DNA from 3 places in the Pseudoalteromonas sp. AS84 genome. Region 2 is predicted to be linked to each of the others. Evidence: predicted binding sites of a transcription regulator. Region 2 holds the regulator's gene; each other region holds the start of a gene.
What was found. Region 2 encodes ArgR, which controls arginine synthesis, uptake and breakdown. Its sites were predicted from a motif close to ANTGAATANNTATTCANT; they were not measured.
Positions count from the first base shown of each region.

Region 1: the regulator ArgR is predicted to act here: its motif matches at 4,918-4,935, upstream of argC (N-acetyl-gamma-glutamyl-phosphate reductase).
Region 3: the regulator ArgR is predicted to act here: its motif matches at 8,973-8,990, upstream of WNY79_RS10065 (OadG family transporter subunit).

Region 1 covers NZ_JBBMQY010000007.1:102,891-114,029, reverse strand. Annotated here, with positions in the region: gene WNY79_RS09520 (PilZ domain-containing protein) at 1-717, opposite strand, end outside; gene radA (DNA repair protein RadA) at 1,076-2,461, shown strand; gene WNY79_RS09510 (hypothetical protein) at 2,537-3,469, shown strand; gene argE (acetylornithine deacetylase) at 3,701-4,861, opposite strand; gene argC (N-acetyl-gamma-glutamyl-phosphate reductase) at 5,086-6,096, shown strand; gene argB (acetylglutamate kinase) at 6,097-6,864, shown strand; gene WNY79_RS09490 (ornithine carbamoyltransferase) at 6,872-7,804, shown strand; gene WNY79_RS09485 (argininosuccinate synthase) at 7,801-9,003, shown strand; gene argH (argininosuccinate lyase) at 9,055-10,920, shown strand.
Region 2 covers NZ_JBBMQY010000003.1:164,200-175,338, reverse strand. Annotated here, with positions in the region: gene galU (UTP--glucose-1-phosphate uridylyltransferase GalU) at 1-218, opposite strand, end outside; gene WNY79_RS05035 (DUF3718 domain-containing protein) at 513-890, opposite strand; gene folA (type 3 dihydrofolate reductase) at 969-1,460, opposite strand; gene cgtA (Obg family GTPase CgtA) at 1,534-2,691, opposite strand; gene rpmA (50S ribosomal protein L27) at 2,832-3,089, opposite strand; gene rplU (50S ribosomal protein L21) at 3,106-3,417, opposite strand; gene ispB (octaprenyl diphosphate synthase) at 3,840-4,811, shown strand; gene mdh (malate dehydrogenase) at 4,897-5,829, opposite strand; gene argR (transcriptional regulator ArgR) at 6,055-6,522, shown strand; gene WNY79_RS04995 (Dyp-type peroxidase) at 6,530-7,429, opposite strand; gene WNY79_RS04990 (ABC transporter ATP-binding protein) at 7,478-8,527, opposite strand; gene WNY79_RS04985 (iron ABC transporter permease) at 8,528-10,159, opposite strand; gene WNY79_RS04980 (Fe(3+) ABC transporter substrate-binding protein) at 10,159-11,139, opposite strand, start outside.
Region 3 covers NZ_JBBMQY010000008.1:12,877-24,015, forward strand. Annotated here, with positions in the region: gene WNY79_RS10015 (energy transducer TonB) at 9-1,124, opposite strand; gene ribA (GTP cyclohydrolase II) at 1,373-1,996, shown strand; gene WNY79_RS10025 (BPSS1780 family membrane protein) at 2,078-2,866, shown strand; gene WNY79_RS10030 (regulatory protein RecX) at 2,866-3,318, shown strand; gene alaS (alanine--tRNA ligase) at 3,338-5,938, shown strand; gene WNY79_RS10040 (aspartate kinase) at 5,945-7,162, shown strand; gene csrA (carbon storage regulator CsrA) at 7,254-7,445, shown strand; gene WNY79_RS10050 (YcxB family protein) at 7,495-7,962, opposite strand; gene WNY79_RS10055 (hypothetical protein) at 8,095-8,286, opposite strand; gene WNY79_RS10060 (DUF1328 family protein) at 8,343-8,516, opposite strand; gene WNY79_RS10065 (OadG family transporter subunit) at 9,036-9,278, shown strand; gene oadA (sodium-extruding oxaloacetate decarboxylase subunit alpha) at 9,290-11,071, shown strand; gene WNY79_RS10075 (sodium ion-translocating decarboxylase subunit beta) at 11,085-11,139, shown strand, end outside.

The DNA of each region.
Region 1 (11,139 bases), on a different contig from region 2:
GATATAAGTGCGTTTTAAGCGAATATGATTAAACTCACGAGAAATATTTTCAACGGCAACAACTTCGTATTGAATACCGTTTTTTAAGCCAAGCTCAAAGTCTTGTTCAAGGCCAACTAAGCGCATTGCAATTAGCTCGCCTTTTTTTATAGAGTAGCGTGTTGCAAGCTTAACTTTACAGCCGCTCAAAGATATATCTGAGGTGCTAGCTGCAATGTTCTGTTTATCTTTGTAATCAATAGTTACTTTTATTGAGTAATTCATCCGCTCTTCACGGCGGCTCTCGTAAGAGGCAAACTTAATGACTTCAGTGCTTAAGTTATTTTCTAATTCTTGTAATTCTGATTTTTCGGCGGCTTGTTTTTGTAATACGCGGTGATTATTTTCTGTATTCATAACAGCTTCGTAAACAGCTAAGGTGTATTCACCATGCTGTTTAAGTGCTTTTTCAAACACTTCAATGGCAGTGTCATCCATAAAGTGTTGTTTGCCGTTATGCTCATACGGTTTTACTTGGCCTGTTACTAATCCACGAAGATCAACAAAACGTGCCACTGGCTGAGATAAGCGTGACATTTCCATTTTCATCAAAAATTGCTCAGGTTTGGTTAACCCCGCAGTTTTTGATTTGAAAATCAGGTCAAATTTAGCATTGCCTAAATATGTTTTTAACTCATTCACGAGGTCTTCGTGTTTGAGCATTATGTCATCAGCCATTTATAAAACCATCACCGTCTAATTGAAAAAGTAGGTATACTATTAAGTCCATTTATTAGAAATTCAATAAACGTTAAATCGCGCTATGTTATTAATATAGGTACGATTATTTAAGTAACTACCGTTTAGCTCTTGTTATTTATGTGTTATTTGCCATTTTATTGGCAAATTACTTTAAACTATTTCAAAGCAAAAAGTATGCCCTAAATTATAGCTAAAAAGAAACACCATGTGTATTTAATGATTGTGACGGTAGATTTTTACGCAGGCAAGAGTTTGTTGCTAAGTAAATGCTTGAAATGGCAAAATATGCGTTTAATGGTAAGTATTTTCAAAATTAAAGAATAGTAGGTAATAAATGACTAAAGCGGCAAAAATAGAGTTTGTGTGTACAGAATGTGGCATGAACTACCCTCGTTGGCAAGGTCAGTGCCGCTGCGGTGCATGGAACACATTAGCAGAATTTAAACCTTCAGCAGGACAAAGTAAAAAAGCGGCAGTGCGATCAAGTGTTGGTGGTTATGCTGGGGGTATTGGTGGTGGCTCTAAAAAAATTAATGATATTGCTACGTCAGAGGCAGAAAAGCAGCTAACAGAAATTGGCGAGCTCGATCGTGTGCTAAGCGGTGGTGTAACTACCGGCTCGGTTAATATAATTTCGGGTGATCCAGGTGCTGGTAAAACAACCTTACTATCTGACTTAGTGGCGAGAATGTCACAACGTATGCCGTCACTTTACTGTACGGCAGAAGAGTCTTTATCTCAGTTTAAAAACAGGGTAAATCGTTTAAAGTTAAACTATAACCCTGATGAGCTTTATTTACTTTCAGAAACTAGTGTTGAAACTATTATTGAAGAGCTCGAGAAAAATAAAATTAAGTTTGCTGTCATTGACTCTATTCAAGCTGTTGTAACCGATACGGCAAATGGCAGCCCAGGTTCGCCATCGCAAGTAAAAAGTGCAGCCCAAGCGTTAACTCAATACTGTAAGCAAAATGATGTAACCATGTTCATTATTGCTCACGTAAATAAAAATAACGAAATAGCAGGCCCTCAAACACTCGTACATATTGTCGATGCGCTTTTACACATAGATACCAATGATGGGCAAATTCGAACCCTTAGGGCAAATAAAAACCGCTTTGGTGATATTGATACTGTGGGCATTTTTAAAATGTGTGAACGTGGGATGTTGAGCGTGGATAATCCAAGCGAAATATTTTTATCGGGTTCTACAACCGATTCACCAGGGTCTACAATTACCTGTATTCGTAAAGGCAATCGTAATTTATTGCTCGAAATTCAGTGTTTAACGACCGAAACCGAGGCAGAATTTCCGCAGCGTGTTTGTGTTGGTTTAAATATGAACCGTATAAAAATGCTGACTGGTATATTACGCAAACACACTAAAACTAAAATATTTCACGATACTTTTTTTAATATTGTTGGCGGCCTAAGAATTGATGAAACAGAAACGTGTATTGATTTAGCATTGGTTACCGCATTACTTAGTAGCTTAAACGAATTTGTTGTACCTCGTACCACGTGTATTATGGGTGAGCTTAGCTTAAACGGCGATGTACGCCCAATCGACAGTGGTGTACCACGTGTTAAAGAAGCCGCTCAGCATGGTTTTACAGAAATATATATTCCATTTCGTAATTATCATAAATCAATGGAAGGGCTTGGCGCTAAAATTACGCCAGTTAAAACAGTACATGAGTTGCTTAGTTTAATTAATTAACACTTACGGGTGTTAATTTGTAATGTTACTCTTAAGAAAACTCGGTTTACACAAAGAATAGAATAAGGAAATAACATGAAAAAGTTAGTAATAGTTGCAGCAATTGTAGCTGCGGGCGTTGGTGGCGTGAGCTATGCAAATTATGTAGCTACACAAGAAGTGCGTGTAGAAGTAGATAAGCAACTTGCTTTAGTAAGCGAGCAAACTGGCGCTACATTTAAATACGCTGGTTTATCGGCAAGTGTTATTTCAAAAAGCGTAGAAATAACAAACATGGAAGTAATAAGTCCTGAGGGTGACAATGTTGCTAATATTCAAAGCATTGAAATAACTGGTTACGAGCCAGATAAAATATCACCGCATACATCATTTGATGTAAAAAGCTTTCAGTTTGATAAAGATTTTGTTTCAAAATTACCTGCAGATACAAATGAAATGCTAGCGTCGGCAAGTTACGATTTACATTCATCACTTGATTACGATGAAGAGTCTGGCAACAGTGATGTTGTGGTTAAGCTTGATGCAAAAGATATTGTTAGTTTTAATATGGATATGGGCTTGGCTAATTCAAAAGCATTAATGGATGCTTCATTGGCGATTAATAAAGCACAGCAAGAAGCGGGTAACCAGCCACTTACTTACGAGCAAGAGTTGCAGCAGCAAACACTTGTTATGCAAGCAATGAGTAAGTTAGAGCCACGTAATGTTAGCTTTGTTTTAAATAATCAAGGTAAGCTAAAAGATTTATTATCAAGCGAGCTTGAAAAGCAAGGTATGACGCTTGAGCAGATGGAAATGACGCTAGAGCAACAGTTGCAACAAGCGCCTGTTACTGAAGACATAGCCGCAGCTTTAACTAGCTTTGCTAAAGGTTTAAATTCATTTAGCGTATCTGCAAAGCTACCTGAAGGTAAAACCATGATGGAAATTAATCAACAAGTTATGATGCTAGTAGGGCAACCTGAAGAGCTAGTTAAGTTTATTAATTTAGAAGTTAAAGGTGATTAAATATTAGTATTTAATTATACCAACTCCAATAAATAGCTGATCTATTTTACTTGCTAAAACAACCCATTTCTTTGTTGTAAATTTCGCAAAGGGAACAACCATTTACATCAATTTACGCCTAGAACTGAATTGTTTTTTCGGCGTAAAATTTAGATCACATACTTAATGGAATTGGTATTATCTAATAAAGGCGCCAATTGGCGCCTTTATTATTTGTGTTGTTATAAGCAGCTAGTGACCCTGATAGCTAAAGCAATTAGCTTTAATAATATCGGTGATTATTTGTTGTGATGGTTTTATTTTTTCCATCGCTAAAAACTCGTCAGGTTGATGCGCTTGGTTAATTGAACCTGGACCCATTACAATTGTTTCACAGCCAAGTTGTTGTATAAAAGGAGCTTCAGTACAGTAATTTACCGCGACCGCTTTTTGCCCCGCTATTTTTTCAGCCATTTTTACTAAAGCACTGTCGGTGCTGCCACTAAATGCCGGAATGGGTTCGTGTAAATCAATAACACTCACAGCGTTAGGGTATTGATCATTAATTTCTTTCGTTGCATCGAGTACTAATGCTTGTAGTTCTTTAATGCTTAAACCCGGTAATGGGCGCATATCTATATGCATTTCACAGCAACCACAAATTCTATTCGCGTTATCGCCCCCATGAATATTACCTAAATTTAATGTTGGATAAGGAATTTCAAAGTGATTTATTGAATACTTATGCTTTAGTTGCTCTTTTAAGAACATCAATTTTGTAATCACTTTATGCATTACTTCAATGGCGTTAAGGCCACGTTCGGGATCTGAGCTATGCCCAGAGCGACCAACTACTCTTATTGCTGTACTCATATGGCCCTTGTGCATAAATACTGGAGTCATATCAGTAGGTTCGCCAATTATACAGCGCGCAGGTTTTAAATTAGGGTGCTTACATATTTGCTGTGCACCTGCCATAGTTGTTTCTTCATCGGCAGTGGCGAGTATTAAAATAGGTTGAGTTTGCTGCTTTTCATCAAGCTCACTAATCGCATGTAATACAAAAGCAAAAAAGCCTTTCATATCAATGCTTCCTAGCCCGTACAATTTATTGTCGAGTTCGGTAAGTTTAAACGGATTGTGGTTCCAGCGGCTGTCATCAAAAGGCACTGTATCAGTGTGGCCCGCAAGCATTAATCCGCCATCGCCTTTCCCGCGTTTTGCTAATAAATTAAAGCGGCCCTTACCGCCTTCTAGTTCAATAATTTCACACGTAAAACCAAGTGTTTCACACCAGTTTGCAAGGAGTTCGATTACGTTTTTATTGCTCATACACAGGTTGTCTTCAATTGCGCTAATAGAAGGGGCTGCAATCAATTGTTGATACATAGAAATAAACGAAGGCAAAGGCATAAAAAAATCCAAAATTATTATTCAATTTAATTGCATAACAATATAAAAGTATTTATGATGAATATCAATTCACTTTTTAAGCATAAATATATTAAAGTAAAGCTATGAAAATAATGCGACGATAATCTACAAATTCATTAAATTAAGTCTTAATTTAGCGTTTTAGCTAGTTTAAGCGAACAACATATATATTTAGCAGTAAATTTAAAAATAACGAGTAATCAATGAATGTAGTTATTATTGGCGCAAGCGGTTACAGCGGCGCAGAGTTAGCAAGCTTAGTTGCTAATCATCCAAACCTTACCTTAACAGGCTGTTATGTATCTGAGGGTAGCTTAGATAAAAATAAATTACTAAGTGATTTATATCCAGAGCACCTTGGCTTACTAGATTGTCCTTTACTTCCTCTTAGTGCATCAGCTTTTGATGACATTCAAAATGATGCTGACTATGTATGTTTATGTACCGATCATAAAGTAAGTGTTGATTTAGCGCCTCAATTTTTAGCTATGGGTAAAAAAGTATTTGATTTGTCTGGTGGTTATCGCCTAGCAAGTAATGATGATTACGTTACTTACTATGGTTTTGAGCATCAACACCCAGAGCTTTTAAATGAAGCGGCTTACGGTTTAGCAGAGTGGAACAGTGATGCTATAGCTAACGCAAAGCTAATTGCTGTTGCAGGCTGTTACCCAACTGCCGCACTTAATGCACTTAAACCGCTTAAAAAAGCAGGCTTATTGAGCAGTGAAAGTATTATTATTAATGCCGTATCGGGTGTTACGGGTGCCGGGCGTAAAGCGAGTGTAGGAACACATTTTTGTGAGGTATCGCTTGCACCTTATGGTTTGTTTAACCACCGCCACGGTCCTGAAATTGAACAACACCTTGGCCACAAAGTGTTATTTACACCGCATTTAGGTAATTTCCCGCGCGGTATTTTAGAAACTATTTATGTACAACTTAAGCCAGGCGTTACCAAGGAAAACGTTGCATCGGCTTATCAAGTACTTGCTAACGAGCCATTAATTCGTTTGTTAGGCAATAAAATACCTTCAATTAAAGGTGTAGCTAAGCAGCCATTTGTTGATATTGGTTGGCAACAACAAGGCACGCAGTTAATTGTAATGTCTGCGATTGATAACTTATTAAAAGGCGCTGCTGGACAAGCTTTGCAGTGTATTAATATTTCTATGAATTTAGATCACACTACGGGCTTAAAAGGAGCGTTTTAAATGAGTAAAAAAACGTGGGTTATTAAACTCGGTGGTGCAGTACTTAATACAGAAAATGCAGCAAAAGCGTTATTTGACGTGCTAAGCGAGCAAAAAAATGATGAGTTTGTCATTGTTCATGGCGGTGGTTCTTTAGTAGATACATGGCTAAAGCAAGCGGGTTTTGCTAGTGCTAAACACCAAGGTTTACGTATTAGTCCAGCAGAGCAAATGCCTTATATAGTTGGGGCACTTGCAGGTTGTGCTAATAAACAATTAATGACTCAAGCGATTAATGCAGGGCATAAACCTGTTGGCTTAAGCCTTTTTGAGGCGGGTGTGACTGCTACTCAAAAGCTAAAAGCGCTTTGCTTAGTAGGTAAATGCACAAGTAACGACGATTCTATCATCAATGATTTACTTAGAATTTCTCGTTTACCTATTGTTAGCTCTATCGGCTTTGATGAACAAGGCTTGTGGTACAACGTAAATGCAGATGAAGCTGCAGCGGCTATTGCCAGTAATTTAAATGCAGAACTAATTTTTATGACGGATGTAGAAGCGGTACTTGATGCAAATAAACAACCGTTACATCAACTTGACACAAAACACATTGATACTTTAATTACAGATGGAGTAATTGTGGGCGGGATGGAGGTCAAAGTTAAGACCAGCCTTCACGCTGCCCAACATTTACGACGCGGTGTGTATATTTCCAGCTGGCAAAAGCCAGAAAATTTAACTGCTCTGCTGCAAGGTGAGCATGTCGGAACAAAGATTACACCATAGGTTTATTATGTTTGAGAATTTTTTAACGGGTTTAGAATTAGACCAAGAAGGCGCACTTAATTTATTAAAGTTAGCGCAAGATATAAAAGCAAAGCCAGAAAAATACAGCCAAGTATTATCAGGAAAATCAATCGTAACATTGTTTGAAAAGCAAAGTTTACGTACACGTTTATCATTTGATATAGGCATTAATCGCCTTGGCGGCCATGCTGTTTATTTAGATCAGCAAAATGGTGCTATGGGTGCACGCGAATCAATTAAAGATTTTGCACTTAATATTTCTACTTGGGCCGACGGTATTGTAGCGCGTGTTAATCAACACAGTACATTAACTACGTTAGGTGAATATTCATCGGTACCTGTGGTAAATAGCTTGTGTGACTTGTACCACCCTTGCCAAGCTCTTGCTGATTTTTTAACACTTCAAGAAGTACATGGTGATGTAAGTGAGCTTAAAGTAGCTTACTTAGGTGAGGGCAATAACGTGACTCATTCATTGATGTTACTTGCTGCAACGCTAGGTACTGACTTTGTTGCTGTAACCCCAAAAGGGTGTTCGCCAGATTCACAAATACTTAAGAAAGCTGAGCAAATTGCAGCAATGAATGGCGCATCAGTTATGGTGAGCGATAGAGTTGAAGCTGCGGTTGGTGCAAATGTTGTATACGCAGATACATGGGTATCAATGGGTGATACAACGCCGCTTGAGCAAGTAAAAGAAAAATACATGCCTTATCAATTAAATCAGGCATTGCTAGATCAAACTGGTGCGACTACGGTATTACATTGCCAACCGGCACACCGTGAATTTGAAATTACCTCTGAGGTAATGGATGGTCCAGCATCTAAAATTATTCAACAAGCAGAGAATCGCATGCATGCGCAAAATGCTCTGCTAGTTACATTACTAAATCCAAATTTTGTTAAGGAACACCTATGAGTTCAATTAAAAAAGTCGTTTTAGCCTATTCTGGTGGTCTTGATACGTCGGCTATCGTTCCATGGTTAAAAGAAAACTACGGCTGTGAAGTAATCGCGTTTGTTGCTGATGTAGGTCAAGGCGCTGAAGAGCTTGAAGGCGTAGAAGCTAAAGCAATTGCCTCTGGTGCATCTGAATGTTACGTAGTTGACTTAAAAGATGAAATGGTAAGTGATTACATTTACCCAACGCTTAAAACAGGCTCAATTTACGAAGGCACTTATTTATTAGGTACGTCTATGGCGCGCCCAATTATTGCTAAAGCACAAGTTGAAATTGCACGTAAAGTAGGTGCTGATGCACTTTCTCATGGTTGTACTGGTAAAGGTAACGACCAAGTTCGTTTTGAATCATGTTTTGCTGCTCTTGCACCTGATTTAAAAGTAATTGCGCCATGGCGTGAGTGGGACTTATCGAGTCGTGAGTCATTACTTGATTACTTAGCAGAGCGTGACATACCGTGTTCAGCATCGGCTACAAAAATTTACAGCCGTGATGCTAACGCATGGCATATTTCGCACGAAGGTGGTGAGCTTGAAGACCCATGGTGTCAACCAACTGAACAAGTATGGACTTGGACTAATTCTCCAGAGCAAGCACCAGATAAATCAGAACTAGTAACATTAAAAGTTGTTGAAGGCGAAGTGGTTGCTGTAAATGGCGTAGAACTTAAACCTTACGATTGTTTAGTTAAATTAAACGATATTGCATCGCCTCATGGTGTTGGACGTGTTGATATTGTAGAAAACCGTTTAGTTGGCATGAAGTCTCGCGGTTGTTACGAAACCCCAGGCGGCACAGTCATTATGGCAGCGCTTCAAGCCATTGATGAGCTAGTGCTTGATAAAGCAAGCCGTAAGTGGAAAGAAGTACTCGGTGGCGAGTTTTCGCATTTAGTATACGACGGCCGTTGGTTTACACCTCTTAAAGATTCTATTTTAGCCGGTGCAGAAGCACTTTCTAAAGTGGCAACAGGTGAAGTTGTACTTAAGCTATACAAAGGCCAAGTAACTGCAGTTCAAAAGCAGTCACCAAATAGCTTATACAGCGAAGCATTTGCTACATTTGGCGAAGATGATGTGTACGACCAGTCACACGCTGAAGGCTTTATTCGTTTATTTTCGCTTTCAAGCAGAATTTCAGCATTGGCTAAAAAGTAAATTATTTATAGCCCCTTGTAAAAGGGGCACTACAGGGTTTGGAGAGATTTCATGGCATTATGGGGCGGACGTTTTTCTACGGGTCCAGATGAGGCGTTTAAGCAATTTAACGACTCTCTTCCCTTTGACTACCAGTTAGCAGAGCAAGATATTATTGGCTCTGTGGCATGGGCTGGTGCACTTGAACAGGTAAGTGTACTTTCAAGTGATGAGCACACAAGATTAGTGGCTGCATTAAATGAGCTGCTTGAAGAAGTTAAAGCAGATCCACAAGCGGTAGCTACTTCAGGTGCAGAGGATATTCATTCACATGTTGAAGCTGCATTAATCGAAAAAGTAGGTGATTTAGCTAAAAAATTACATACAGGCCGAAGCCGTAATGACCAAGTTGCCACCGACTTTAGATTATGGTGCCGTGATACGGCTGACCATTTACTAGATGCTATTGCACAGCTTAAAGGCGAGTTTGTAGCGCTTGCAGAGCGAGAGCTTGGTACAATATTACCAGGTTACACGCACTTGCAACGCGCACAACCAGTACTATTTAGCCACTGGTGTATGGCATATGTAGAAATGCTAGAGCGTGATGAAAGCCGTTTGCAAGATGCTAAAGCGCGCATGAATTTTTGCCCATTAGGCAGTGGTGCATTAGCCGGCACAGCTTATCCGATTGATCGCCAAGCATTAGCACACGGATTAGGTTTTACAGCGGCTACAAAAAACAGCCTTGATGGCGTATCTGATCGTGATTTTGTGTTAGATCTTTTAAGTTGTGCGTCTATTTCGATGATTCACTTATCTCGTATGTCAGAGGATCTGATTTTTTATAATTCGGGTGAAGCCGGATTTATAGAGCTTGCTGATAACGTAACATCAGGCTCATCGCTCATGCCTCAGAAAAAAAATCCTGATGCACTCGAGCTTATTCGCGGTAAAACCGGACGTGTGTTTGGTGCATTTAGCGCTATGATGATGACGTTAAAAGCGCTGCCACTTGCATACAATAAAGATATGCAAGAAGATAAAGAAGGCCTGTTCGACGCTATGCCAACATGGCTTGCATGTATTCATATGGCGCAAGCATGTATTAAAGGCGTTAAAGTAAACGGTGATAAGACACTTGCTGCAGCAAAAGGAGGGCATGCAAACGCCACCGAACTTGCTGATTACTTAGTTGCTAAAGGTGTGCCATTTAGAGAAGGGCATCACATTGTAGGTGTACTTGTACAGCTTGCGATTAGCGAAGGTAAAACGCTTGAAGAGCTATCGCTTGAGCAGTACAAATCAGTAAACACTGTATTTGAAGACGATGTTTACCCAGTACTTGAAATTGATGCATGTATAAAAGCACGTAAAGCCCTTGGTGGGACGTCTATTGAACAAGTAACGAATGCTGTTAAAGAAGCCAAAAAAAAACAGCAAATAACGGTACGTGATGCAAATTTAGATGATGTAGAAGCAATTGCCACGCTTATACAGCATTGGGCAACGGTAGGTGAAAACCTGCCTCGTGCAAAAAGTGATATGGTGCACTCTATTAATGAGTTTGCAGTAACAGAAATAAATGGAAAAGTGTCGGGCTGTGCGTCGTTATACATTTACGATACCGGCCTTGCTGAAATACGCTCATTGGGTATAGACCCAAAAAGTAAAGTGTCGGGGCAGGGTAGACAGCTTGTAGATCATCTACTTACTAAAGCCAAAAAATTGGCACTTAACCGAGTTATTGTATTAACACGTGTACCAGATTTTTTTGAACAACAACGTTTTACTTTTTGTAGCAAAGACTCTTTGCCTGAAAAAGTAATGAAAGATTGTGAACTTTGCCTTCGTAAAGAAAATTGTGACGAAGTAGCAATGGAATATATTTTGAAGCTAAGTACACGTGCGGAGATCCCGTGTAAATACGTAGCTTAAACTCCCTGGATACAAAAACGTACGGTTATCCCTGTGCGTTTTTTTATGTTTGCAGTAAACTGGTCGGATCTGTTTGGTTTGATTATATAAGTATGTTTTGAGTGAGTTTTGATGTGTCAAAAAAAGTTGGCACATTGGTTGCTTTGTATGAGGTAGATAGCAAAATAGCTATCACTACTTTAAACAGGTGATGCATTTATCTACATAATAATGTGGTTA
Region 2 (11,139 bases):
GTAGCTTCTAGCTCATAACTTGTATCAAAATGGTTTTCGATTGCATTTTTAGAGCTATGCGTCACTAATACAATATCTTTAATACCAGCAGACACACATTCGCTGACAATATATTGGATAAGTGGTTTATCGACTATTGGGAGCATTTCTTTTGGAATAGCTTTTGTCATAGGGAGCATTCTTGTCCCTAAGCCAGCCACTGGAATTACAGCTTTCATATCTATCCTTAGTGATTAAGTTTGTAAATAAACTAGCAGATACAAAATAGATACCAGCTGAATAAAGTTACCTCTTTTGAAGAAGTAAATTTGAAGCTGCTTTTAAAGTGAAGACTCTACACTTTGGGAATATAAAATAGATAGGTAAATAGTGAACTTATTAATAATTTTGTTAGGAAGTGAGATTAGATTAGCTAAGAGAAACAAGTCTAGGTTTGTTATTAATAATAAACCTAGACCAATCAATTTTTCAACAATACTTATTGGAAGTAGAGCTGTAAAATCTATTTATGATTAAAGACCAGCGCGATCTTTAATTACTGCAATAAGTGGTGAGCTGGCAAAGTTGCCTTCAGCCCAAGCAATGTCGGCACCATCTGTTAAAGCACTTTTTGATAAGTTTTTAACTATATACTCACCTGTATCTACTGCATTACTCGCAACGGCATGACGTAGTAAGTTATTACCATTACATTGTACTGCATCGTAGATATTACGAATTTTTACGCGAGAGCTTTTAAGCTTACTACGTAATCGGTTTTTATCATCAGCAGCAATGTACTCACAAATAGATACCGCTAATTGATCTTCAGCATTTGCTGGTGCTGTATACGACAACGAACTTACAGCGACAACAGCAGTAAGTGCAACTAGCTTTGGTAATTTAAACATGACAAACCCTTTATAATACTTTGTTCTTACATAGACTATCGAATATTATATCAATCTATCAAAAATTACGCAATAATGTTAATGTTCTTTATATAAAGTTACGAATTTATAACTAGATTTGTTCTTATCATCTGGAAGGTTTTCTTGCTCTTCTTTTATATTCCAATTTGCGATTTTATTGTAATCAGGAAACTGCGTATCGCCATTAACATCTAAATCAATAAAAGTTAAATACAAGCGATCTGCTTTCGGTAAAAATTGCTCATAAATATTACCACCACCAATAATCATCACTTCTTCTACATCACAAACTAGATTTAATGCATCCTCTGGGGTGGTTACAGTTTCAATACCCTCTGCAGAATATTCGCTGTTTCGAGTAATAATAATATTACGACGCCCAGGTAAAGGACGGCCTATTGACTCAAACGTTTTGCGACCCATGATCACAGGTTTACCCGTAGTTACTTTTTTAAAATGCTGAAGATCTGCTGGTAAATGCCATGGCATTTTATTATCTAGGCCAATTACACGGTTATTTGCCATTGCTGCAATCATTGAAATTATCATAATAAACACCTAGTACTTTATTCTTAAACAAAGAAAAAGGAGCATAAGCTCCTTTTTAATAAATTCTATTTAATTAACGCTCGTAGACTACTTCTACGTCGTAATCATCTTCATCCCAGTCGTCCCAATCATCATCATTGCCCTTACCTTTAGTGGCTTTTTCATGATAGGTATCCCACTTGAATTCAACTTCTTCATCTTCAACTTGTACAAACTTCTCTTTAGGCATGCTATCGAGAAGCGTCATTATGTTGTGGATTAAAGGTTGAGTATTAAGTTTATTAATTGCAGAGATGTGATAAATATTTTCAGTTTCGCCCAGTTCTTCTGCAATCGCTTCGCATAGCGCTTTTGCTTCGTCTTCTGGTAATAAATCTATTTTATTAAACACTAACCAGCGTGGCTTTTCAGCTAATTTAGGGCTGTATTGGTGTAGCTCGTTAATAATCGAGAATGCATTATCAACAGGGTTTGAACCATCTACCGGCATTACATCAATAATGTGTAATAACACACGACAACGCTCTAAATGCTTCAAGAAGCGAATACCAAGGCCTGCACCATCAGATGCACCTTCAATTAGACCTGGAATATCGGCTATAACAAACGATTTATTTGCTTCAGGACGTACCACACCTAAATTAGGGATAAGCGTCGTGAATGGGTAATCAGCTACTTTTGGTCTAGCTGCAGATACACTGCGGATAAACGTAGATTTACCTGCATTTGGTAATCCGAGTAAGCCTACATCAGCTAATAATAGTAACTCTAATTTTAAGTTACGTACTTCACCAGGTGTGCCCAATGTTTTTTGACGAGGTGCTCGGTTAGTACTTGATTTAAAACGTGCATTCCCCAAGCCGTGGAAACCACCTTTTGCAACCAAAATTCGTTGACCATGTTGAGTTAAGTCGCCAAGTCCCTCTTGGGTATCAACATCCATGATGCGTGTGCCTACAGGCACCATAACAAATAAGTCGTCGGCTTTTCGGCCTGTACAGTTACGGCTACGACCGTTAGTGCCACGTTCAGCCCTATGGAAACGCTCAAACTGATAATCAATGAGGGTATTTAAGTTTTCATCAGCTTGTAGATAAACACTACCACCGTCTCCACCGTCACCGCCGTCTGGTCCACCATCTGGAACATATTTTTCACGACGGAAAGACACGATGCCGCTGCCACCGTCTCCAGCTTCTGCGCGAATTTCTACTTCATCTACAAACTTCATGATTACTCACTTTAGGGATTGGCTTGTTTAATAACTCTATTATATACCCAAGCCAACACAAATGCAGGCTTGGGTATATATTTTGACTGACTACAAAACAAAAAACCCCGCAAAGGCGGGGTTTTTAACTACCTTACTGATTACTCAGTTACGATAGTTACGTATTTACGGTTTAAAGGACCTTTTTGTTCAAACTGAACTTTACCATCTGCTTTTGCGAAGATAGTGTGGTCTTTACCGATACCTACGTTAGTACCAGGGTGGAAACGAGTTCCACGCTGACGAACAATGATGCTACCCGCTAGAACTGATTCGCCACCAAAACGCTTAACACCTAGGCGTTTGCTTTCTGAATCGCGACCGTTACGAGTACTACCAGCTGCTTTTTTATGTGCCATTTCTAAGTACCTCTAATTAAGCGCTAATGCTAGTGATTTTAACTTCAGTGAACCATTGACGATGGCCCATTTGCTTACGAGAATGCTTACGGCGTCTAAATTTAACAACCTTAATCTTCTCACCGCGACCATGTGAAACAACCTCAGCTGTTATCTTGCCACCGTTTACGAACGGTACACCGATCTCGATCTTCTCACCATCAGCAACTAAAAGTACTGAATCAAATTCTACTGCCGCACCAGTTTCAACGTCTAATTTTTCAAGACGAATCGTTTGACCTTCAGTCACACGATGCTGTTTACCACCACTTTGGAAAACCGCGTACATAATTAACTCCGTCTGTGCACCCTCAAATCGGCGCAACTAAAATATTCTTCGATAGGGCGCGAAGTTTACGCTAACGCGAAATAACTAGCAAGCCTATTTTGTAATTAAAATGAATAAAAAGTAGCTGCTTTGAGAGCAATTCAATATTTACCCCATTTTATATTAATTAGCCCTTTTGCCAAGCGCTTTTTAACTCTTAGTCGAAATAAATTAATGTACTCAAATATGACCCTCACAGCTTAATATCTAAGCACACCACAAACTGTATATTGATTATCAATTAATCAGTTATCTTGGCCAATTCAGTCTAAATTAAGTACTTTAATAGTGTTTTTTCAATCAATCGTCACAAAATATCGAGCTAGTGCATTTTTTGTTGTACAATCTGCGCCGTTCACACATAAAAATTGGCTCGGAGATCAATGGATATAAAAGCTATCCAGGCGTTAATCGAAAGCGATATGAATGACGTCAATCAACTTATACATGCGCAAATGCGCTCAGATGTGGCGTTAGTTAATCAGCTTGGTTTATATATAGTTAGCAGTGGCGGCAAACGCGTTCGTCCAATGCTGGCGATTTTAGCAGCCAAAGCGCTCGGTTATCAGGGTAAAGATCACATAACACTTGCAACAATTGTTGAGTTTATTCATACAGCAACGCTATTGCATGATGATGTTGTAGATGAATCAAACTTACGACGTGGCACGCCTACAGCAAATGCTGAATTTGGTAATGCTGCTAGCGTATTGGTTGGTGACTTTATTTACACTCGTTCATTTCAGCTTATGGTTGGCCTTGGCAAAATGCAGGTTATGCAAGTACTTGCCGATGCAACAAACATTATTGCTGAAGGTGAAGTATTGCAATTAATGAACTGCAACGACCCAGACACTACCGAAGCCAGTTATATGCAGGTTATTTACTCTAAAACAGCTAAGTTGTTTGAAGCAGCGACAGGGCTTGCTGCCATTATTACTGAGCAAGATCAAAGTACTCTCGATGCACTAAACCTGTACGGTATGCATTTAGGTACTGCATTTCAGTTAGTGGATGACGTACTTGATTACAATGCAGATGCTGAACAATTGGGTAAAAACATTGGTGATGATTTAGCTGAAGGCAAACCAACGCTTCCACTTATTTATGCCATGCAACATGGTAGCGCGCAGCAAACACAGCTTATTCGTGATGCAATAGAGCACAGTAATGGTATGGAGCATTTAGAAGAGATTTTATCAGCACTAAAGCAAACTAATGCGCTTGAATTTACAATGCAAAAAGCTGAGCTTGAAGCTGACAAAGCTATTGCGTGTTTAGACTTTTTAGCTGAGTCTGACTATAAGCAAGCACTTATAAGCCTTGCACGTATTGCGGTTGACCGCGACCACTAGTTTTAACTAGTTACACAGTGTGAAATTAATTCTGAGCAATAAAAAAGCCTGCAAATGCAGGCTTTTTTGTTGCTTAAATTGGCTATTACGCCATGAAATCAACACCTTCTTTGATGTCTTTTTTCAGTGTTTCAAGCATGTCATTTTTTGCTTTTGTTTCAAATGCGCTTAGTTCGCCGTAAGAAAGAATTTCTTCTACGCCGTTTTTACCTAAACGTACTGGATGAGCAAAGTACTCTGCATCGCCATTTTCAACAGCAACATAAGCGTAATCTACCACTTCTTCACCCTGTAGGCCTTTAACTAAAGACATACAAAAACGAGCAGCAGCTGCGCCCATTGATAATGTAGCTGAACCGCCACCGGCTTTAGCATTTACAACTTCAGTACCCGCATTTTGGATACGTGGAGTAAGTGCAGCAACTTCTTCATCAGTGAAAGAAACACCTTCAACTTGAGAAAGTAGAGGAAGAATAGTTGTGCCTGAGTGACCGCCAATTACTGGTACTTTAACAGTTGCTACGTCTACGCCTTTAAGTTCAGCAACAAATGCCTCTGAACGAATAACGTCAAGCGTAGTAATACCGAATACGCGTTTAGCGTCGTAAGTACCTGCTTTTTTGAATACTTCAGCAACAATTGGAACTGTGCCATTTACTGGGTTAGTAATAATACCTACTAACGCTTTAGGACAGCTAGCAACAATGCCTTCTGCTAAAGTTTTGATGATGCCAGCATTTACATTAAATAAATCAGCACGATCCATACCTGGTTTACGTGGCATACCCGCTGGGATAAGAACGATATCAGAGCCTTCAAGCGCTTTGTTTAATTCGTCTGCGCCAAAGCCTGCTACTTTAACATCTGTTGGGATGTGAGAAAGGTCAACCGCAACACCTGGTACTACTGGTGCAACATCATAAAGTGATAATTCAGAGCCAGCTGGTAAGCCTGTTTTTAATAATAAAGATAACGCTTGGCCGATACCGCCTGCAGCACCTAATACAGCAACTTTCATTGGAATTCTCCGTAATTTGAGGTAGGAAACATTTGTGGCTCTTAAGATAATGAAATTAGCGACTAAAAACAAATTTATCCTGTCTATTTCAAGTATATTTTCGACCATAGTCGTAAACTTTTGTGATTTAACGCATCAAACTGGCAAGTTAACTAAACAACTGCTGCATAATTATTCATTTTTGTGTAGAATTTGCAGCATAAATAACAAAAACGAATAAAGACTATGCAACCACAAGATAAACAAGAAGCACTGGTAAAAGCATTTAAATCACTATTAAAAGAAGAAAATTTTGGCTCTCAAGGCGAAATAGTTGATGCGTTAAAAGATCAAGGCTTTGACAATATAAGCCAAAGTAAAGTATCACGCATGTTAAGTAAATTTGGCGCTGTACGCACACGTAATGCCAAGCAAGAAATGGTTTACTGCTTACCTGCTGAAATGGGTGTACCTACGGCTAAAAGCCCATTACGCCAATTAGTAATCGACATTATGCACAACGAAATGATGATCATTATTCGTACCAGCCCAGGTGCTGCTCAGCTTATTGCGCGTTTATTAGATTCATTAGGTAAAGCAGATGGCGTACTAGGAACAATTGCAGGCGACGATACTATTTTTATCGCTCCTGCTAAAATATCTGAAATAGATGTAACACTTGAACGTGTTCGCATTTTATTTGATACGGTTTAATAGCAAACTAAATTTGTTTTAAAAACCCGACTGAAGGCGCAAAGAAAGCAGAACCCATATCGGCTTGAGTAAAATCAAGCCAGTGGTCGTAACAATCCCCTCCCCCTAAACGACTATTAAGTACTTTTTCAAATGCGGTACCCGTACAAGCGCATGTAATTGATAACATTCCCTGCTCATACACATCGCCATAAGGCATGCTCTGATTTAATAGTAGCGGTTGTCCGTCTTCGTCTTTTAGCTCACTTCGCGAAGCATGGCTGGTTTCAATTGCGGGGGTAATTAGTGTGTTATCAAGGCGCGTACGCCCCATTATTTGTTCTTGCTCGCTCAATGATAAGTGCTGCCACATAGTTAAGTCATGCTTATAACGCTGTACATGAATATAACTTCCCTGATCTTCAAAATTACCAGGGTTACTAATTAAAGCCGTAGCGCGCTTTTTTCTTCCATGAGCTGTATCGCCACCATAAATAAAACCATTAAAATCACGACCATCTAAAAAGCGAAAATTACGAATTTGCTCCACCAGCTCAACATCGGGGGCAAATAATTTTAAAACTTGCAGCGCAAATAAATGGTTAACGTCTTCACGGTCAGAGCGAATTTGCACAAATAAATCGCACGGTTGTACGCTCATTTGATGATCGCTATGGTTTATATTAGGAAAGCTCTGTAATTCGCTTGGGATGTATTCAGGGAGGATATGCGGCCAATATTGCGCACCGATAGCAACCATACAAGAGAGCATTGATTCTGAAAATTGATCGCTAAACTCTTCTTCAATGGCGCTTACTTGTTTTAACTTTGCGCGAAGTGATTCATCTTGACCATCAAACACATTAAAAAATAAGTGCAAACCGTGTAAGTTTGCTTCAGCACAAATCCCTGATTGCGCTTGCGCCATTGTTATTCCTTAGTTTTACAGATAAAAACACAGCGAATAACAAATTAATTACGATTCGAAAAAATTCACCGTGTGAGGTTTTATTTTTATTATAACCTGCTCATTATTTTCAAATGACTGGCCATATTGTGCAGCAACTTCAATTTCTTGTTCATCAATAACAACCGAATAAACATACGCCGAACCAATAAAGCGACGACTTATGATTGTAGCTCGCTTGCTGAATTTGTCACTTTGGTTATCTGCCACTAATTCTATTTGATGGGGGCGTACATATATAAGCCCGACGCTTACGTTATGTTTACTCTCAACATAAGATTCGACTAAACCAAATGGTGTTTTATATTCAGTTGCTGTTAATGCTTCTGCACTCAAGTATATGCCTTGACCCAGAAACTCTGCAACCTCCTTTGAACATGGAGCTGCAAAAAGCTGCTCAGGCGTGCCTTGTTGCTCAATTTTACCGCGATGCATAATGGCAAGTGTATCTGAAAAGGCAAATGCCTCTTCTTTTGAATGTGTAACAAATACAGCAGATACTTGAGTTGCCTTAATAATTCGACGTATATCAGCAATTAATTCAAAGCGTACTTGTGTGTCGATATTTGAAAAGGGCTCATCAAGTAGCAATAAACTAGGCTTATAAGCTAATGCACGAGCAATAGCTACACGCTGCTGTTGGCCACCCGATAACTGATGCGGGAACCTGTCGGCACAGCCAATTAAATGTACCAGCTTAAGCATTTCATCAACGCGTTGCTGCTTTTGAGCTTTACTCATTTTACTAAGCCCAAATGCGATATTATTTGCCACCGTTAAATGCGGAAACAGCGCATAATCTTGAAACATCATGCCGATGTTACGGTGCTCAGGCGAGACAAACGATTGCTCATCACTCACTAATTTACCGTCTATAAAAATAGACCCTTGCTTAGCTTCAATTAAACCTGCAATCGCTTTTAACGTGGTCGTTTTGCCACACCCACTCGCTCCGAGTAAGCAAACAATTTCATCTTTACCCACCGTTAAATCTAAATCGTGAATAACCTTTGTGCCGTTATAGTGATAGCTCACGCCTTGTAAAATTAAACTACTCATTTAACTACGCTGCTCCATAGAACGATTAATAAAATACAAAGGAATAAACCCAACAATAACAATAAATAAAGCCGATATTGAAGCAAGCTCTAACTGCTCGTCACTCACATACTGAAATACATGAGTAGCTAAGCTTTCAAAATTAAACGGTCTGAGCAATAGCGCAGCCGGCAACTCTTTCATACACTCAATAAATACCAATAACGCAGCAGTGAGCAATCCTCTTCGCAGTAAAGGTAAGTGCACTAAACGCAGTGTTTGCCCTTGGCTTTTACCCATTGATTGGCTTGCCATATCAAGTGATGGGCTAATACGTAAAAAACTCGACTCAATTGCTCCGTGTGCAATGGCGTAAAACCTAACAATGTAAGCAATAATAATAGTAAGAATGCTACCTGTAAGCAGTAAGCCAATATCTAAATTATACGGCTCGAGCGCTGTGTTAATGGTGTTCTCTAATAATGTAAGGGGTAACAAAACCGCAATAGCGAGTACCGTGCCAGGCAACGCATAGCCTGTGCTTGCTAAACGCCCAGGAACAAGCGGATACGTTTGCTTTGCCACACGCTGATAAAAAACAACAAAAATACTCAACGTAATCGTTATTAGGCTCACAACCCCTGCCACTTTTAAACTTTGCCAAGCGTAACTAAAAAACTCTACATTCCATGCTTTATCAAAGTAGGTAATGGCGTAATTTATAAGTACTGCGATAGGAATTACAAACGCGATAAGTAAAATAAAGCTGCAAAAGGCCGTCGATAGCCAAGCTGACTTTCCTTTTAATACATAGAGAGATTCACTATTTACGCTTGATTGGCGCTCAAATACCGCTTGGTTACGACGACTAAAGCGCTCTGCCATTAATGCTAAAAATAACAGTAGTAACATCACACCCGATATTTTAGCGGCCGCTGTAAGTGAGTAATAACCAAACCACGTATCGTATACGGCGGTTGTTAATGTACTTACGGCAAAATAACTCACTGTTGCAAAGTCAGCCATGGTTTCCATACTAATAAGCGCAAGAGCCGCCACAATAGCCCCACGAGAGAGCACTAAACTTACTTTAAAAAAGCTTTGCCAAGGAGATAACCCCATTAACTGGCTAGCTTGCACTAATTTGAATGACTGCTCGCGAAGGGCCGTTTTAAAAATTAAAAATAAATACGGGTAAAGCACCAAGGCAATCATAACGATAGCGCCGGGTAGTGTACGTATATCAAAAAACCAATAGTCATTAGGCGATTGCCAGCCAAACCAGTCTCTCAGTGCTATTTGTACAGGGCCCGCATAATCTAATAAATCAGTGTATACATAGGCAATAATATAGGTGGGCATAGCAAGGGGCAGCATAAGAGCCCATTCAAACTGTTTTTTACCCGGAAAACTACAGTAAGCCGTTAGCCACCCAAGTGGCAAAGCTATGGCGCAGCTAAGGACGCAAACACCTAAAACAAGCAATACGGTATTGTTTATGTAATCCCAAAGCACGGTATCCCACAGGTGAGAAAACACCTCAGAGCTACCTTGTAGAGATTCAAAAAGAAGAAAAAACAACGGAGCCGATAGAATTAAGCCTGTCGACCACGCAAAGAGCTGCCATTTAGACAGCTTAAATTTATTAGTCATTAAAGATCGAACTTCACCTCATCAATTAGCTTAAGCGCTAACGGACGATATTTACTAATCTCATCAAGTGGCAAGCTGTCTTCTTTAAAACTACCCCAAGAGGCAACCAAACTTGATAGTTCAACACCCGACTTAACTGGATACTCCATATTTAATGAGGCATACATGTTTTGTGCTTTGCTATCGGTCATATACTCGATGAGCTTTAATGCATTTTCAGGGTTTTTAGCATATTTGGTAATAACCGCACCCGAAACATTTATGTGTGAGCCACGATTAGTTTGATTCGGAAAGTTAATATTTACGGCCTCAGCCCAACCTTTTTGCTCTTTATCTTCTAGCATTTTGCCAAGATAGTAACTATTGCCTAATGCTAAGTTACATAAACCTTCTTTAACGGCTTTAACTTGAGCACGATCGTTACCTTGAGGTTTGCGTGCTAAATTAGCCTTAACACCTTCAAGCCACTCTTTGGTTTGCGCTTCACCGTGGTGTGCAATCATAGAAGCCACTAAACCTAAATTATATGGATGTTTGCCAGATCGCGTACAAATTTGTCCTTTGTATTTAGGATCTGCTAAATCTTCATAAGTGAGTTCAGGTAAAGCACCAACTCGCTCTTTTGATGAATAGACATTACGCACTCGCTTAGTAAGCGCGACCCATTGGCCATCACCGTCACGAAAAGCTACAGGCACGTTACTATTTACACTGTCACTTTTTATAGTTTGTGTTAATTTTAAATCTTCTAATTGAATAAGCGCACTAAAATTAGAGGTTAATACTAAATCGGCTTTACTGTGCTTACCTTCACGTTTAACACGCTCAATTAACCCTTTTTTAGCAAAAACAACATTGGTTTTTATTCCCGTTTGTTTTGTAAAATCTTCTAAAATGGGCTGAATCAAAAACGGCTGACGAAAAGAATAGATATTAACAACGTCACTTGCAAAGGCTGGTGCCGATGCTGCTAATCCCAA
Region 3 (11,139 bases), on a different contig from region 2:
AGCCGCTTTTAGTGGCGGTTAATTTTAAAGTCGAGCTGGACCTGAGAAATAGCGCTAACGGGTTTGCCATTTTCAAACTTTGGCGCGTAACGCCATTGCTCAAGCGCTGCTTTGGCTGACTTTTCAAATGCGCTGCCGCCTTCAGAGCTAAGTACTTTTGGGTTTTTTACAAAGCCAGCGGCGTCTACCTCAAACTCCATAATAACGCTACCATCGGTACTAAATCTGGCTTTGTGCACTGGGTATTTAGGATTAACACGATAGAGTGGTGTTTGCTCTTGCGATTCTTTCCATGGCACCATTTGAGCGATAGCGAGGCAATGTTTAGTTGCTTCCTCGCTTTTGCCTTGTTTTTCGTACAGACCTACAAGTTTAGAATGAGCGGTTAGCTCAGCACTGTGATCGTATTTTAAGTTATCGTCAAACGCGGTAACTATGTTGTTTAAGCGCTCAATTGCTCGGTTATATTTTTTACTGCCTTCGGCAAATGCGGCTATTAAAAAATTGGCTTTAATTTGCTCTACCGAGCTACTAGGCAGATTTTCACGGTAGTACTCGTCGGCTTCTTCTAGGTAGTTTTTAGCTTCTCGATATTTTTTAGAGCTATGCTTTTTAGCCAGTAGCGTTGCCGCTTCTAGTTTCATATCGGCTACAAACTTAGGGTTATTTTGTGTTTTAGCTATTTCGATTACTTGTTCTAAAAAGTTAGCTGCTTGATATGCCGATGTTGTGTAGTTGGCTTGGCCAAGTAGTGCATCAAGTGTTTCTATTGATAGTTTACCGTGGTTTGCAGCCAAAATAGTGTGTGCTTCATTATAAAGGGTATAACGCTGTTCGTTTAGCTCATCGCCGTAGCCTTTAATCGCTTTAGCGTAATTAATAGCTAAGTTAGCGGTGTTATCTGAGCTTTCACCATAAACGGTTTTACCTGATGTGTAAGCAAGTTTGGCAGTTTGTAGTACGTTTTCGTCTGCTTCAACTGCTGCTAAATAGCTTTGGTATGCTTGGCTAAATACCGTTTGAGGATCGCTGGCTTGGCTGGCGAGTGCTGTAGTGCTTAAAGTTGTTGCGCTTACAGCAGATAAACTTAAGCCTATAAATAAAGCGAGTTGCTGACGTTTCATAATAATCCCTATCGTTGTTTAAAATACAAAATACCAAACGTGCCTGTAAGTGTCACTGATTAAGGTAAATCAAAGTAAATAACATTGGCTGTTATTTGTATTAATTTATTGCTAACAATCATTGAAAATAACGCCTGTCGTCGCCATATATTTGCCATAAACAGTCTTGTACTACGGTGTATTTATCCTATTTTGTGATATTATCACTTTATTGTCGTGTCGTAGTTATTTAAATATTTGGATTTGTCGTGGCGCAAGTAAGAGCAAGAGTCCAGCTTAATGTTGGCAGAAATAGTGATATCCCTGCAGAAATAATCTCATTTACTGATTTAAAAGATGGCAAAGAACATATTGCTATGGTGTTTAACAACGCTGATACAGAGCAAGATGTACCGCTTATTCGTATGCATTCTGAGTGTTTAACGGGTGATGTATTTTACTCATCGCGTTGCGATTGCGGCGAGCAGCTAAATGAATGTATTGAAATGATGCACGAAAAAGGTGGTATTTTATTGTATTTACGCCAAGAAGGTCGTGGCATTGGTTTATACAACAAAATTGATGCTTACGTATTGCAATCGCAAGGTATGAACACCTACGAAGCTAATAATCATTTAGGCTTTGCTGATGATTTACGTGATTTTTCGGATGCGGTATTAATGCTCAATGCGCTTAATTTAAGCCACGTTAAATTAATGACCAATAATCCTAAAAAGCTTAACGCATTAAAAGACGCCGGTATTAATGTTGACTCGGTTGTGGGCACGCATGCGCACATTAAAGCGGGTGTTGCGGGTAATAAATCGTACCTAGAAACAAAAATTAAGCATGGCGCGCATATGTTAGATATTAAGAAAATTAAAAAACCTTAATCATTTAATTACGTTTCGTCTATTAATACCCCCTCACGCCAAGTTATACTTGGCGTGTTTCGTTTTAAATTAAGAGCAAGTATGTCTACACAATTACGAATTTTTAAAGCCGATGCAGGGCTAAAGTGGTTAAAAGCCGGATGGCTTATTTTTAAAACCCAGCCAGCAACCTTTATTTTTATGCATTTATTTATTGGCATTGTAGGGCTGCTGTCTTTATTTTTACCTTTACTGCAAGTGGTAGCAGCGCTAGCTACGCCATTTTTAACCGCAGGGTTTTATCAAGCGGTGCTTAGTAAGCAGCAGGGCGGAAAAATTATGCTGGCCGATATTCTCAAGCCATTTACGGCAAAAGGGAATCGCTTAGGGTTATTGCGTTTAGCACTTTACCAAATGGGTGCGGGCATTTTAATGGCATTACTTGCTAATGGCTTATTTGCCGATGCAGTGGCTGTTATGAGCCAACCAGGGCTTGATCCAAACGTAGCACTTGAACAAATGCTTGATAGTATTTCGGGCGCAAATGTAATTTTATTTTTTATGGCAATGCTAATTTATTTAACAGCATTTGCGTACGCCGTACCGCTTGTTTATTTTAGTAAAGAAACACGTATTTTAACGGCACTTAAAAAATCGTTAATGGTGTTTTATCATAACATTTTGCCACTTGGCGTTTTTGGCCTTATTTGCGCATTATTTATGGCGCTTTCGATGTTCTTATCGTTCTTACCACTGTTGATTTTAATGCCGATTTGCTACATTAGCTTTTTTGTATCTTATCAAGCCATTTTTATGCCTGTTGTACCACCAAGTGACGACATTAATGTTAAGCCACTTAGCAGTGAAACAAGCGGACGTTTTGACGCTTAATGGATGATAAATTAAAGCAAAAACTAAAAAACTATGTACTTTGGTTACTAGGGCGCCAAGAATATTCGCGTCGTGAGTTAACGCTTAAGCTACAGCAAAAAGAAGCCACAGAAGAGTTTATTGAAACGCTGCTTGATTGGTGCGAAAAGCACAATTTTATCAACGAGCAACGATACTGTGAAGGCTTTGTAAGAAAACACATATTTAAATGCCACGGGCTTAAGCGAATACAAAGCGAAGCTATGGGCAAAGGGATTGATCGTTCGCTACTTGAAATGGTAGTTGAGGAGCTTGAAGTAGATTGGTTTGAGCTTGCGCAGGATGCGTACAATAAAAAATATTCAAATACACCGCCAGATCTCGATTACAAAGATAAAGCTAAGCGCGTGCGCTACTTAATGTATCGGGGTTTTAGCTACGATGAAATTAATTTTGCAATGCAAGCACAGTAAATACAGGTGAGACTTTCAAATGCAGCACATGACTACCGCACAAATTAGGCAACAGTTTTTAGACTTTTTTGCCAGCAAGCAACATCAAGTTGTACCTTCAAGCTCGCTTATACCGGGTAATGATGCCACGTTGTTATTTAACAATGCCGGCATGGTGCAATTTAAAGATGTATTTTTAGGCGCAGAAAGCCGCCCTTATACACGTGCGACTAGCTCGCAGCGTTGTGTACGTGCTGGCGGTAAGCATAACGATTTAGAAAACGTAGGCTACACTGCTCGCCACCATACATTTTTTGAAATGTTAGGTAACTTCAGCTTTGGTGATTACTTTAAGCAAGAAGCTATTAAGTTTGCATGGGAGTTTTTAACTGAAGAAGTAAAACTACCAAAAGAAAAACTTTTAGTAACTATTTACCACGATGACGAAGAAGCATTTGAGTACTGGTCAAAAGACATTGGCTTAAGTGAAGATCGTATTATTCGTATTGCTACCTCAGACAACTTTTGGTCTATGGGCGATACCGGTCCGTGTGGTCCGTGTTCTGAAATATTTTATGACCATGGCGAACACATTTGGGGCGGACCTCCGGGCTCTCCAGAGGAAGACGGCGACCGTTTCATTGAAATTTGGAACTTGGTATTTATGCAGTACAACCGTCAAAGCGACGGTACTATGCTGCCACTGCCTAAGCAATCTGTTGATACGGGAATGGGCCTTGAGCGTATTTCTGCTATTTTGCAGGGTGTGCATTCAAACTACGAAATCGATTTATTCCAAGGCTTAATTGCCGCTGCTGCAAGTGTTACTAACGCGCAAGATATGGACGACAAGTCACTACGCGTAGTGGCGGATCATATTCGTTCGTGTGCGTTTTTAATCTCAGACGGTGTTATGCCATCTAACGAAGGCCGTGGTTATGTACTACGCCGCATTATTCGTCGTGCTGTGCGCCACGGTAATAAGTTAGGTGCACAAGGTTCGTTTTTCTATAAATTAGTTGCTGCGCTAATTGAGCAAATGGGTCAAGCGTATCCTGAGCTTGCTAAGCAACAAGAAATTATCGAAAAAGTATTACGCATTGAAGAAGAACAGTTTGGTAAAACACTTGAGCGTGGCTTAGCTATTTTAGAAGAAAGCTTAAGCGACCTTAAAGGCGATATTATACCAGGCGACTTAGTATTTAAGCTTTATGATACGTACGGTTTTCCAGCTGATTTAACGGCCGATGTTGCGCGTGAGCGCCAGATGACGATTGATCATCAAGGCTTTGAAGAGTGTATGGCTGTACAACGTAAAACAGCGCAACAAGCGGGTAAATTTGGTGCTGATTACAACGAGCAATTAAAATCAGAAAAGCTTACTGAGTTTAAAGGCTACGACAGCACACACCATAGCGCGACAGTGGTTGAAATTTTTGCCGGTGGCGAAGCTGTTCAGTTATTAGAAGATGGTCAACAAGGTATTGTAGTACTAGATCGCACACCGTTTTACGCTGAATCTGGCGGCCAAACGGGTGATACGGGTACTATTACAGTTGCTGGTGGCGAATTTAATGTTACTAATACCACTAAGCTTGGTAATGCTTTTGCTCACCACGGTACTGTACAAGGCCGTATTGGTGTTAACGATAAAGTGGACGCAACTATTGATGATACGCGTCGCGATAGCATTAAGAAAAACCACACAGCTACGCATATTTTACATGAAGCACTACGCCAACTATTAGGTGACCATGTAGGCCAAAAAGGCTCACTTGTTCAGCCTGATCGTTTACGTTTTGACTTTTCACACTTTGAAGCGGTTACTAAAGATGAGCTACGTGAAATTGAGCGCGTAGTTAATGACGAGATTCGTCGTAACTTTGCACTTAATACTGAGCTTATGGCTATTGATGATGCTAAAGCAAAAGGTGCAATGGCGTTATTTGGTGAAAAGTACGATGACGAAGTACGTGTAGTTACTATTGGCGACTACTCTATTGAGCTTTGTGGTGGTACTCACGTTGAGCGCGCTGGTGATATTGGTTTATTCAAAATTGTATCTGAAAGTGGTATTGCCGCAGGCGTACGTCGTATTGAAGCCGTAACTGGTGCAGATGCTGTAGCGTACGTTAGCGAGCAAGAGCAACAACTTAGCGATGTTGCAGCTTTAGTTAAAGGCGATAGCGCATCGGTACTTGAAAAAGTTACTGCGCTTCTTGAAAAATCAAAGAGCTTTGAAAAGCAAATTGCACAACTTAGCGATAAGCTAGCAAGTGCAGCGGGCGCGTCTTTACTTGACTCAATAGTAGAAATTAATGGCGTTAAGCTGTTAGTTGCAAACGTTGAAGGGACTGAATCTAAAGCGCTTCGCGGTATGGTTGATGACCTTAAAAACAAGATTGGCTCAGGTGTTATTGCACTGGGTGTTGCCAGTGGCGACAAAGTAAGCCTAATTGCTGGTGTAACTAAAGACTTAACAGGCAAAGTAAAAGCCGGTGAGTTAGTTAACCACATGGCAGGCCAAGTAGGTGGTAAAGGTGGCGGTCGTCCAGATATGGCACAAGCCGGTGGTAGTGAGCCACAAAACTTGGCTGCTGCACTAGATAGCGTAACAGCTTGGTTAACTGAGCGTACTTAAGCCTAAGTGGCGCTTATTGTTCAAAAATTCGGTGGCACTTCGGTAGGCTCAATAGAGCGAATTGAAGCAGTCGCCGACCTTGTTGTTAAGACCAGACAACAAGGGCATCAAGTGGTTGTGGTGCTCTCGGCTATGTCGGGAGAAACCAACCGCTTAATTAATCTCGCCAAACAAATCGATACTCGCCCGAGTAGCCGTGAACTAGACGTACTTATTAGCACCGGAGAGCAGGTTTCTGTTTCGCTGCTTGCTATGGCTATTATTAAACGTGGTCATTCAGCTGTAAGCTTGTTAGCCGATCAAGTTAATATTCTAACCGATAACATGTTTGGCAAAGCCCGTATTGCAGAGGTTGCAGCTACGCGCTTAAAGCATGAGCTTGAACATAACCGTATTGCTATTATTGCTGGGTTTCAAGGGCGTGATGTTGAGGGCAACATTACAACGCTTGGGCGCGGTGGCACCGATACATCGGCTGTAGAAATAGCAGCGGCTATAAAAGCCGACGAATGCCAGATCTATACAGACGTTGACGGCGTATATACTACAGATCCTCGTGTTGAACCTAACGCGCGCAGAATGAGCCAAGTTACCTTTGCCGAAATGCTGGAGCTGGCAAGTTTAGGGGCGAAAGTTTTGCACATTCGCTCAGTAGAAGCTGCAGGTAGACACAATGTGCCACTTAGGGTGCTTTCGAGCTTTAATCCTGATGAAGGCACATTAATAAGTTTTGAGGAGAACGATATGCCAAGCAAGGTGGTATCGGGGATTGCGTTTAATCGTGACGAATGTTTAATTAAAGTCGATGGTGTGCCAAGCGGTACACAATATCTTTCAAAAATATTGAAACTTTTTGCTGATAATGGCATCGAAATAGATATGATTAATCAAGTTAATCATATCTTTGAAAAAATAGACTATGCTTTTACTGTGCACTCGAATGATTATCTGCAAGCACTTGAATTATTGAGCGAAGATCAAGCTCAACTCAGTGCTCAAAATATAAGCGGATTACCAACAGTCGCTAAAGTGTCTGCTGTTGGAATGGGTATGAAATCGCATTCTGGTGTAGCAAGTTTATTTTTTGATGCATTAGCGCAGGAAAATATTAATGTGGTTTTAGTCTCGACTTCTGAGATCAAAATTTCAGTTTTAATAGATGAAAAGTACCTAGAGTTGGCTGTTCGTGCATTACACAAAGCATTTTTAACAGAAAATGGATAGATTGAGAGTTTTTACTTACTTTTCAGTCTAATTTTCATTAGTATGTTTAAGCGGAATCTTATAATTTTTATTGGAACATGGGAGCAAGAGAATGCTAATACTAACTCGTAGAGTAGGTGAAACCCTAATGATTGGTGACGAAGTAACAGTTACTGTTCTAGGTGTTAAAGGAAATCAAGTTCGAATCGGTGTTAATGCACCAAAAGACGTATCAGTGCATCGTGAAGAGATTTACATGCGCATACAAGCTGAAAAGTCGAACCCTAATCCGGGCAATGCTTAATCAACACGTATACGTAGCTGAGTAATTAACTCAACTAGTCAAAAGCCACTCACTGAGTGGCTTTTTTGTTTATAAAAGCGAGTGTTTCTGGGGTTAATATTTGTTTTGAAATATACTGCATGCCGCTTTTATTTTTAATAATAATACCTTGCTGCGTATCTATTACTTCGCTTATGTCTTGCCAAGTTAGCTGAAAGCTTTTGTAATGATTAGCCGATTTAATACCTTCTTCATCAAAGGTAAGTGTTACTTCTGAGCCTGATGCTCTGCTGAGCATTTGTCTGGTTACCCACCAAGGTCTGCGATAGTAAAAAGCGACGCACTCTAGTACACCTAGCATGATCATAAACGATCCTAAGTAATGATCGTTTAAAACATAAATGCCAAATAAACCAAGCGCAACCAGTAGTACAAGTAAAAAGTACTTAGGTTTGGCGCGTTTACTGTACGGGAGTGACTCATCAAAGCACTCATAAAAGTAGGGTTTATCTAGCGTGTAGGTTGTTGTAAATGCCATATTGCCTTGCTTTAAATATCGTTTTTTTTATTTTAACAAGCTAATCGCTAAATGAGCAGCTTTATAGTCAGCGATTTTATTACAGACACAAAAAAACGGCCCTAAGGCCGTTTTTTAGCGATAAAAGAAGAATTAACAGTTAGTTTCTTCAGCGTTTACGCCTTCTTTAACATTTTCACATGCATCTTCTACTTTGTTTTGCACGTCAGTTACTGCTTCGTCAATACGTTCGCCTGCGTCTTCTGCATGGTTGTCTTCACAACCCATGATGAAAAAACTTGCGAATAGACCGATTAGTGCTGCTTTTACAGTTGTTGAATTCATAATGTAATTCCTTGTAAGTTTTAATTAAATTTTAGTGTGTTAGTTGAATGCTTTATCTACCTGGGCGATTTACCACGTAGTGCACCTGAAACTAATGAAATCACTAAAAGTACTAAAAAGATAAAAAATATAATTTTTGCTATACCAGCTGCGGCACCTGCGATGCCACCAAAACCTAACACTGCAGCGATTAAAGCAATAACTAAAAATGTAATTGTCCAGCGTAACATTGTTTTCTCCTTGGTTATCAAATTTGCTCATAATAACTAATGCCAGTTACATGCCAAAGTTTATTTTTTATTAATATCAATGACTTATGTTTTTTGGTTATGTGTTTAGTTATTTGTTAGTTAGTAACTTTTACGCTTTGTTATGTAAGTTATTCACACTGTTACAAATTGCTGGCAAAAATCTACTGAGAATAAATTTTTTGGTAAGACCAATTAACAATTGGTGCGTGTTTTTGTACTTATTATAAAGTTTGGTGTGTATTTTTATTAAGTTGAATAGTTAATTAACAACTTCTATATAACTATTAGCTATAGTCGTTATTTCCTACGTGTATTGTAGGGCGCATGGTTGCTGGGTTATGGCATGTAAATAAGTTGAGTGTTATGTTGTTTATAGTTTAATTGGTTTTACCAATTTACAAGATGTAGACAAAGCGACTAGTTTTGTTATCATCCAGTGAATAAATATTTAATTAAATCGATTTTTTATTTTCGATATGGGTTTCAAGGGGGAGAAAAATGGATATAGGTGCTCTACTCACAACGGCTGGTAGCTTAATGCTAACTGGTATGGTTGGGGTGTTTGTATTTCTGTCGATATTAATTGGTGCAGTAACGCTTATGTCTAATTTGGTGACGCGCTTTAGCGAACCAGAGGCATCACCAGCTAAATCACCGTCTTTTAAATCTCAAGGTGTGCCTAATGAGCACATCGCTGCTATTAGTGCTGCCATTGCTCAGTACAAATCAAATAACAAATAAGGGGCACACACATGGCTAAATTAAAATTAACAGAATTGGTATTACGCGATGCGCACCAATCATTGCTCGCAACACGTATGCGCTTAGACGATATGCTACCTATTGCTAGCAAGCTAGATGATGCAGGTTATTGGTCTATTGAATCGTGGGGCGGTGCTACATTTGATTCGTGTATTCGTTATTTAGGCGAAGATCCTTGGGAGCGTATTCGTGCGCTTAAAAAAGCGATGCCTAATACTAAACAGCAAATGCTATTACGCGGTCAAAACCTATTGGGTTACCGCCATTACGCTGATGACGTAGTTGAAAAATTTGTAGAACGCGCACACAAAAATGGCGTTGACGTATTTCGTATATTCGATGCAATGAACGATGTACGCAACCTTGAAACAGCGATTAAAGCGGCTATAAAAGTAGGCGCACACGCTCAAGGTACTATTTCGTATACAGTTAGCCCTGTTCATACGCTTGAAATGTGGCTAACTCTTGCTAAGCAATTAGAAGATTTAGGTTGTCACTCAATTTGTATTAAAGATATGGCGGGTTTATTAAAGCCATACGATGCTGAAAAACTAATTAAAGCACTTAAAGAAACTGTATCGGTTCCTATTGCTATGCAGTGCCATGCTACAACGGGTTTAAGTACTGCGACTTATCAAAAAGCGATTGATGCAGGCATTGATATGCTTGATACCGCTATTTCATCTATGAGTATGACTTACGGACACACTGCTACTGAAACTATTGTATCGATAGTTGAAGGTACCGAGCGCGATACTGACCTTGATTTAAATCACCTAGAAGAAATTGCTGCTTACTTTAGAGATGTACGTAAAAAATATGCGGCATTTGAAGGTAGCTTAAAAGGGGTTGATGGTCGTATTTTACTAGCTCAAGTACCTGGTGGCATGCTTACAAACATGGAAAACCAACTTAAAGAGCAAGGCGCGGCAGATAAGCTTAATGAAGTTTTACTTGAGATCCCACGTGTACGTGAAGATCTTGGCTTTTTACCTTTAGTAACACCCACGTCGCAAATTGTAGGTACTCAAGCAGTACTTAACGTGCTTACGGGTGAGCGTTATAAAACAATCACTAAAGAAACTGCTGGCGTATTAAAAGGTGAATATGGCTTAACACCAGCACCAATGAATAAAGAGCTACAAGAGCGTGTGCTTGATGGAGCTGAGGTTATTACTTGTCGCCCTGCAGATAACATTGCACCAGAGCTTGCAACGCTTGAAGCTGAATTATTAAAAGAAGCGCAAGAGCAAGGTTTAACACTTGCTGATGATCAAATTGATGATGTACTAACTTATGCATTGTTTCCACAAGTTGGTTTGAAGTTTATTAAAAACCGCAACAACCCAGATGCATTTGAGCCTATTCCTACCGTTGAAGATAAGAGTAATAAGGCAGCACCAAAATCGGGATCAAATAATAACAGCGTAAAAGCTGAGCAGTACAGCGTAAAAGTAGATGGTAAAGTTTACGACGTAGTAGTGGCGCAAGGTGGTGAACTTAAAGAAGTAACCTTAAAAGACTCTGAGCACATTCCCCAGTCGGCTTCGGTAGCATCAGGCGAAACGCTTAACGCACCTCTAGCCGGTAATATTTTTAAGATTAAAGTAAAAGCTGGGCAAGTTGTTAACGAAGGCGATGTAGTGATTATTATGGAAGCCATGAAAATGGAAACTGAAATACGCGCTACGCATACCGGAACAATTGCTGAAGTGTTAGTTAGTGAAGGCGATGCTGTAACTACCGGCGACGCTATGATTGCATTAGCTTAGGAGTAAATAGAGGATGGACGGTATTTTAAACCTCTGGAATGCGACAGGCATTGCTAACTTTACAATCC